DNA from 2 places in the Pseudomonas syringae pv. coryli str. NCPPB 4273 genome. Region 1 is predicted to be linked to the other one. Evidence: predicted binding sites of a transcription regulator. Region 1 holds the regulator's gene; the other holds the start of a gene.
The links. Region 1 encodes sigma-54, which starts transcription at its own class of promoters, with help from an activator protein. Its sites were predicted from a motif close to ANTGGCATNNANNTTGCTNT; they were not measured.
Positions count from the first base shown of each region.

Region 1 (3,548 bases):
TCGGCCAGATCGATGATCGGGCCAAGCAGTGCAGTCTCGTCGCGTATCGCTTCGGCCAGCGAACGATCTGCCGTGCTCAGGGGGTGGCGGCGCCGGGTTTCCGAGAAGCGCTTGAGCAGGGTGGCTTCGTCTGCATCCAGGTACAGCACGTCGCACTGAATATTGCGCGAACGTACTTCATCCAGCATCTGCGGAAAACGGGTCAGATGGCTGGGCAGGTTGCGGGCATCTATCGAAACCGCCAGCAAGGGTTCGGCGAGTTCTGTGTTGATCAGCGCGCGTTCGGCCAGCTCCGGCAACAGGCCGGCCGGCAGGTTATCGACGCAGTAAAAGCCGCTGTCTTCCAGTACATCGAGCGCCGTACTCTTGCCTGAGCCGGAGCGACCGCTGACGATGATCATGCGCATGGTCAGTTTCCGTTCTGCACGTCCAGCACCACCTGATAAAGCGCCTCAGCGCTTTGGGCGCTGCGCAGACGCTTACGCACATCTTTGTCGTCGAGCATGCTGGCGATCTGGCGCAGCAGCTCCAGGTGCTCATCGGTAGCGGCTTGCGGGACCAGCAGTACGAACAGCAGGTCAACCGGCGCGCCATCAATGGCGTCGAAATCCACGGGTGTAGCGAGGTGAATCACTGCACTGACAGGCTCGCTGCAGTCAGCGAGGCGGCAGTGGGGGATGGCAATACCGTTGCCAAAACCGGTCGAGCCCAGTTTTTCCCGGGCGACGAGGCTTGCGAATACCATGTCCGAAACCATGCCCGGCACTTCACGGCCGATCAGGTTGGCAATTTCTTCGAGTACACGCTTTTTGCTGCCACCCGGCACGTTCACGAGGGAGCGGCCGGGGGTCAGGATATTTTCGATTCGGATCATTAAATGGGCGTTAGCGAGCGGCCGCACCTTTGAGGATGCTTTGCTGCTTTTCCTTATGCTTGAGCAATTGTCGGTCTAGCTTGTCAGTGAGCAGGTCGATGGCAGCGTACATGTCATCATGTTCAGCATTGGCAACGACCTCTCCACCATGGATGTGCAACGTGGCTTCGATCTTCTGCTTGAGCTTTTCGACCGTCATCGTGACCTGCACGTTGGTAATCTTGTCAAAATGCCCTTCGAGCTTCTTGAGCTTGAGCTCAACGTATTCACGAAGGGGTTTGGTCACTTCCAGTTGGTGTCCACTGATGTTGACTTGCATACAGCTTTCTCCTTTGCCAGTGCATAAAGAGGCAGGCATGGCGCCTGCCACTGGAACGCTGTGGCTCGGCCTGCATCACATCAGTCGCTTACGCTCACTGGAAGGGGCGATCCCGAGAGACTCACGGTACTTGGCGACTGTGCGACGGGCTACTTGAATGCCTTGTGCCTCCAGTAAACCAGCGATCTTGCTATCACTCAACGGCTTTTTCTGATTTTCCGCCGCAACCAGTTTTTTGATGATTGCGCGAATTGCCGTGGACGAGCATTCACCGCCTTCGGAGGTGCTCACATGACTTGAGAAGAAGTATTTCAGCTCGTAAATGCCGCGTGGGGTGTGCATGAATTTCTGCGTGGTCACCCGCGAGATGGTCGATTCGTGCATGCCCACTGCCTCGGCAATATCGTGCAGCACGAGCGGCTTCATGGCCTCGTCGCCGTACTCGAGAAAACCGCGCTGATGTTCGACGATCTGCGTGGCGACCTTCATCAGCGTTTCGTTGCGGCTTTGCAGGCTCTTGATGAACCAGCGTGCTTCCTGCAACTGATTGCGCATGAAGGTGTTGTCTGCACTGGTGTCGGCGCGCCGCACGAAGCCCGCGTATTGCGGATTGACGCGCAGGCGCGGCACCGACTCCTGATTGAGTTCGACCAGCCAGCGTTCGTTGTCCTTGCGCACGATCACGTCCGGAATGACGTATTCGGCTTCGGTGGATTCGATCTGTGAGCCGGGACGCGGGTTGAGGCTCTGCACCAGCTCGATGACCTGGCGCAGCTCGTCTTCCTTGAGTTTCATGCGCCGCATCAGTTGGCCGTAGTCGCGGCTTCCGAGCAGATCGATGTAGTCGCTGACCAGGCGTTGTGCTTCCGTCAGCCAGGGCGTTTTTGCCGGTAGCTGGCGCAGTTGCAGCAGCAGGCATTCGCTCAGGTTGCGTGCGCCGATGCCAGCAGGTTCAAACTGCTGGATGCGGTGCAGTACCGCTTCGATCTCGTCGAGCTCGATGTCCAGCTCGGGGTCGAACGACTCGAGAATCTCATCGAGTGTCTCGTCGAGGTAACCCTGGTTGTTGATGCAGTCGATCAGCGTGACTGCCACCAGGCGGTCCTTGTCGGACATCGGCGCAACATTCAGTTGCCACAGCAGGTGGCTTTGCAGGCTTTCGCCGACAGAGGTGCGTGTGGTGAAGTCCCACTCGTCATCATCGTTGCTTGGCAGGCTGCTGGCGCTGGTCTGGTAGATGTCTTCCCAGGCCGTATCGACGGGCAGCTCGTTGGGAATGCGTTCGTTCCATTCGCCTTCTTCAAGGTTGTCCACGGTAGGCGCGGATTCCTGATAAGTCGGTTCCTGAACGTCGGGGTTGGGCTTTTGTTCGATGTTGTCGGCAAGCGGGTCGGAGTGGTCGAAGTCGTCGCCTTCTTCCTGCCGCTCCAGCATAGGGTTTGACTCCAGCGCCTCCTGGATCTCCTGCTGGAGATCCAGAGTGGAAAGCTGGAGTAAACGGATTGCCTGTTGCAGCTGCGGTGTCATCGTCAGCTGCTGGCCCATTCTCAAGACTAGCGATGGTTTCATGGCAGGGGCTAAACACCTTATTCGCCGGCGCGCATGCGCCATCTACTACAGGCGCCGTGGCGCCAACTTAAGCAAATTATATGCCTGAAACCTGTGCATTTGCCTAGAGTGGTATGACAAATAAAATCTTGTCAATACACTGCGTAGGCATCAATCGGCTGCGAAGCGCAAAGGGGCAGTCGATTAAAGGCGGAACTCGTGGCCGAGGTAGACCTCTTTCACCAGCTGATTCGCCAGAATGGTCTCGGAGTCGCCTTCCGCAATCAGCTGTCCATCGTTGACGATGTAGGCCATTTCGCAGATATCCAGCGTTTCCCGGACATTGTGGTCAGTGATCAGTACACCGATACCCTTGGCCTTGAGGTGGTGAATGATCTGCTTGATGTCGCCTACCGAAATAGGGTCGACACCTGCGAACGGTTCATCCAGGAGGATGAATTTCGGCGCGGTGGCCAGGGCCCGAGCGATTTCCACGCGGCGACGTTCACCACCCGACAGGCTCATGCCCAGGTTGTCGCGGATATGGGTAATGTGGAACTCCTGCAGCAGGCTTTCCAGTTCCTTGCGGCGCGCACCGGCATCGAGCTCCTTGCGGGTCTCGAGAATCGCCATGATATTGTCGGACACCGACAGCTTGCGGAAAATCGAGGCTTCCTGAGGCAGGTAGCCGATACCCGCGCGGGCGCGACCGTGCATGGGTTGATGGCTGACATCCAGATCGTCAATCAGCACACGACCCTGATCAGCCTGGACCAGACCCACGATCATGTAGAAGCAAGTGGTCTT
Region 1 covers NZ_AWQP01000073.1:84,120-87,667, forward strand. Annotated here, with positions in the region: gene rapZ (RNase adapter RapZ) at 1-407, opposite strand, end outside; gene ptsN (PTS IIA-like nitrogen regulatory protein PtsN) at 410-874, opposite strand; gene hpf (ribosome hibernation-promoting factor, HPF/YfiA family) at 885-1,193, opposite strand; gene P406_RS25465 (RNA polymerase factor sigma-54) at 1,269-2,762, opposite strand; gene lptB (LPS export ABC transporter ATP-binding protein) at 2,946-3,548, opposite strand, start outside.

Region 2 (3,548 bases), on a different contig from region 1:
TTGCAGGAATGTCGATTTTCAGAAGGGTCAGTTCGGGCTGTCCTTCGGGGTAGGAGCTATAAGGTGTACCGTCCCAGGATGTGTTGCTTTTCAGCAAAACGCGGGACTCGACGGCAGATGGTGTCTGGTGGGCGATGGCGTTGTTGGTCAGTACGAGCAGGGCTGTTGCAATCAGGAGTCTGCGTGTCATGTCAGGAAGGTCCGGCTGGCTGAAATTCAGGCCAGAAGTTTGCCCGGTATTTTTTTGAAAACCCGATATCCCGTTACCGCACAAAAAAATAAAAAACCTGCTCCTGAAACGAAAAGACCTCCCGAAGGAGGTCTCCTGTTACGCCATCAATGCTGGCGTGGCTGGATCAGCAGCTGTAGTACAGCTCGTATTCCAGTGGGTGTACGAAGGTACGAACCTTGATTTCTTCTTCGCTTTTCAGCTCGATGTAGGCATCGATGAAGTCGTCGCTGAAGACGCCGCCCTTGGTCAGGAACGCGCGGCCCTTGTCCAGTTCTTCCAGGGCTTCTTTCAGGCTGCCGCAAACTTGTGGGATCTCTTTGGCCTCTTCAGGCGGCAGGTCATACAGGTTTTTGTCAGCTGCGTCGCCAGGGTGGATCTTGTTCTGGATGCCGTCCAGGCCAGCCATCAACAGAGCAGCGAATGCCAGGTACGGGTTGGCTGCCGGATCCGGGAAGCGTGCTTCGATACGACGGCCGCGTGGGCTGTTGACGTAAGGAATACGGATCGATGCGGAGCGGTTACGCGCCGAGTAGGCCAGCATGACCGGAGCTTCGAAACCTGGGACCAGACGCTTGTAGGAGTTGGTCGACGGGTTGGTGAAGCCGTTCAGAGCCTTGCCGTGCTTGATGATGCCGCCGATGAAGTACAGGGCGGTATCGGACAGACCGGCATAGCCTTCGCCTGCGAAGGTGTTCTTGCCATCCTTGGAGATGGACATGTGTACGTGCATACCCGAGCCGTTGTCACCGTACAGTGGCTTGGGCATGAAAGTAGCGGTACGGCCGTAAGCGTCGGCAACGTTGTGTACGCAGTACTTGAGGGTCTGAACTTCGTCAGCCTTCTTGACCAGCGTGTTGAATTTCACACCGATTTCGTTCTGGCCGGCAGTCGCCACTTCGTGGTGGTGAACTTCAACGGTCTGGCCCATTTCTTCCAGAGCGTTGCACATTGCGGTACGGATTTCGTGGTCGTGGTCGACCGGTGGCAGTGGGAAGTAACCCCCTTTGACGCCCGGACGGTGGCCCTTGTTGCCGCCATCGACGTCGCCGTCGGTCATCCAGGAAGCCTGTTCGGAGAAGATCTTGAACATGGAACCGGAGATGTCGGACTTGAACTTCACTTCGTCGAAGATGAAGAACTCTGGCTCCGGACCTACGAATACGGTGTCGCCGATACCGGTCGACTTCAGGTATTCCTCGGCACGGTGGGCAATGGCGCGCGGGTCGCGGTCGTAGCCTTGCATGGTCGAAGGTTCGATGACGTCGCACACCAGAACCAGGGTCGGCTCTTCGGTGAACGGATCGAGCAGGGCAGTTTCGTCATCCGGCAGGAGAATCATGTCGGACGCTTCGATGCCTTTCCAGCCAGCGATGGAGGAACCGTCGAACATTTTGCCGACTTCGAAGAAGTCGTCTTCCAGTGCATCGCGCGCAGGCATGGTGACGTGCTGCTGCTTGCCCTTGGTGTCTGTGAAGCGCAGATCAATCCATTTAACGTCATGATCTTTGATGAGTTGAACCGACTTCGACATGGTGTCCTCCGGGTGGCTAGAGACCGACTTGATAGAGTTATGGTCCCTTGAATTTGGGTGATGCCGGCGCAGATACTCTGCCAAGGCAACCTGCCTCACAAGGGAGCAATTTGCATGCCAGTGCCCCGTGTTGGGTTTTTTGCCTCAAACGCAGGTTTTCAGGGGGCGAAAACGCACCACGCGGGAAAAACACGCACCTTTATGGCGCTGCAATTTGGTGCGCCGACTCTTTTTGGTGCGTCGTTGATTGCGTGTACGATAACTGGTTAAACCTTGAGCAATTTCCGCTATAATCCGCGCCCCCCTTTTTTGGTCGGCACCTCACGCTCCGTTTCCATGAAACTAATCGTTAAAGTTTTCCCAGAAATCACCATTAAAAGCCCGCCGGTGCGCAAGAAGTTCATCCGGCAACTGGGCAAGAACATTCGTACCGTGCTCCGTGAACTGGACGCGGACATTGTCGTGGGTGGCGTATGGGACAACCTTGAGGTCGAAACCCGGCTGACCGACGCCAAAGTGCTGCAGGGCATCAGGGAACGGCTGAGCTGCATGCCGGGCATCGCCAACTTTCTGCAGGTCGCCGAGTACCCGCTGGGCGATCTGGACGACGTGGTTGCCAAGTGCAAACTGCACTACGCCGATCTGTTGCCTGGCAAGATGTTTTCAGTACGTTGCAAACGCGCCGGTCGACACGACTTCAGCTCCATGGACGTCGAGAAATACGTCGGCAGCAAGCTGCGCATGCAGTGCGGCGCGGCCGGAATCGAGCTGAAAAAGCCCGATCTGGTCGTGCGCATGGAAATTCGCGACCAACGGTTGTTTGTGGTTCATGACCAGCATCAGGGCATGGGCGGTTATCCGCTGGGCGCGCTGGAGCAGACCCTGGTATTGATGTCCGGCGGGTTCGATTCGACCGTTGCGGCCTACCAGATCATGCGCCGCGGCCTGATGGCGCACTTCTGCTTCTTCAATCTGGGCGGACGAGCCCATGAACTGGGCGTGATGGAAGTTGCGCACTTCATCTGGAAGAAGTACGGCAGTTCACAGCGCGTGCTGTTCGTCAGCGTACCGTTCGAGGAAGTTCTCGGAGAAATTCTGCAGAAAGTCGATAACAGTCATATGGGTGTAGTTTTGAAGCGTATGATGTTACGCGCTGCATCCGCCGTGGCCGATCGTCTTGAAATCGATGTGCTGGTCACCGGCGAAGCGATTTCACAGGTTGCCAGCCAGACGCTGCCCAACCTGTCGCTGATTGACGCGGCGACCGACAAGCTGGTCCTGCGGCCGCTGGTTGCCACCCATAAGCAGGACATCGTGGACCTGGCGACTGAAATCGGCACCGCTGATTTTGCCCGGCACATGCCAGAGTATTGCGGGGTGATTTCGGTCAACCCGAAGACCAACGCCAAGCGAAATCGCGTTGAGTACGAAGAAAAACAGTTCGACATGGCGATTCTCGAGCAGGCGCTCGAACGCGCGAAGCTGGTTTCGATCGATCGGGTTATCGACGATCTGAGCCGCAATGTCGATATAGAAGAAGTCAGCCAGGCGCTGGCCGGTCAGGTGATCCTCGACATCCGTCACCCGGATGCCCAGGAAGACCAGCCGCTGCAAGTCCCTGGCGTGGAGATACAGACGTTGCCGTTCTACGCATTGAACAGCCGTTTCAAGGCACTGGATGACACGCGCCAGTACCTGCTGTATTGCGACAAAGGCGTCATGAGTCGCCTGCATGCCCACCATTTGCTCAGTGAGGGACATGCCAATGTGCGCGTATATCGACCG
Region 2 covers NZ_AWQP01000006.1:14,267-17,814, forward strand. Annotated here, with positions in the region: gene P406_RS04840 (cupin domain-containing protein) at 1-190, opposite strand, end outside; gene glnA (glutamate--ammonia ligase) at 357-1,763, opposite strand; gene thiI (tRNA uracil 4-sulfurtransferase ThiI) at 2,100-3,548, shown strand, end outside.
Region 2: the regulator sigma-54 is predicted to act here: its motif matches at 1,866-1,885, upstream of glnA (glutamate--ammonia ligase).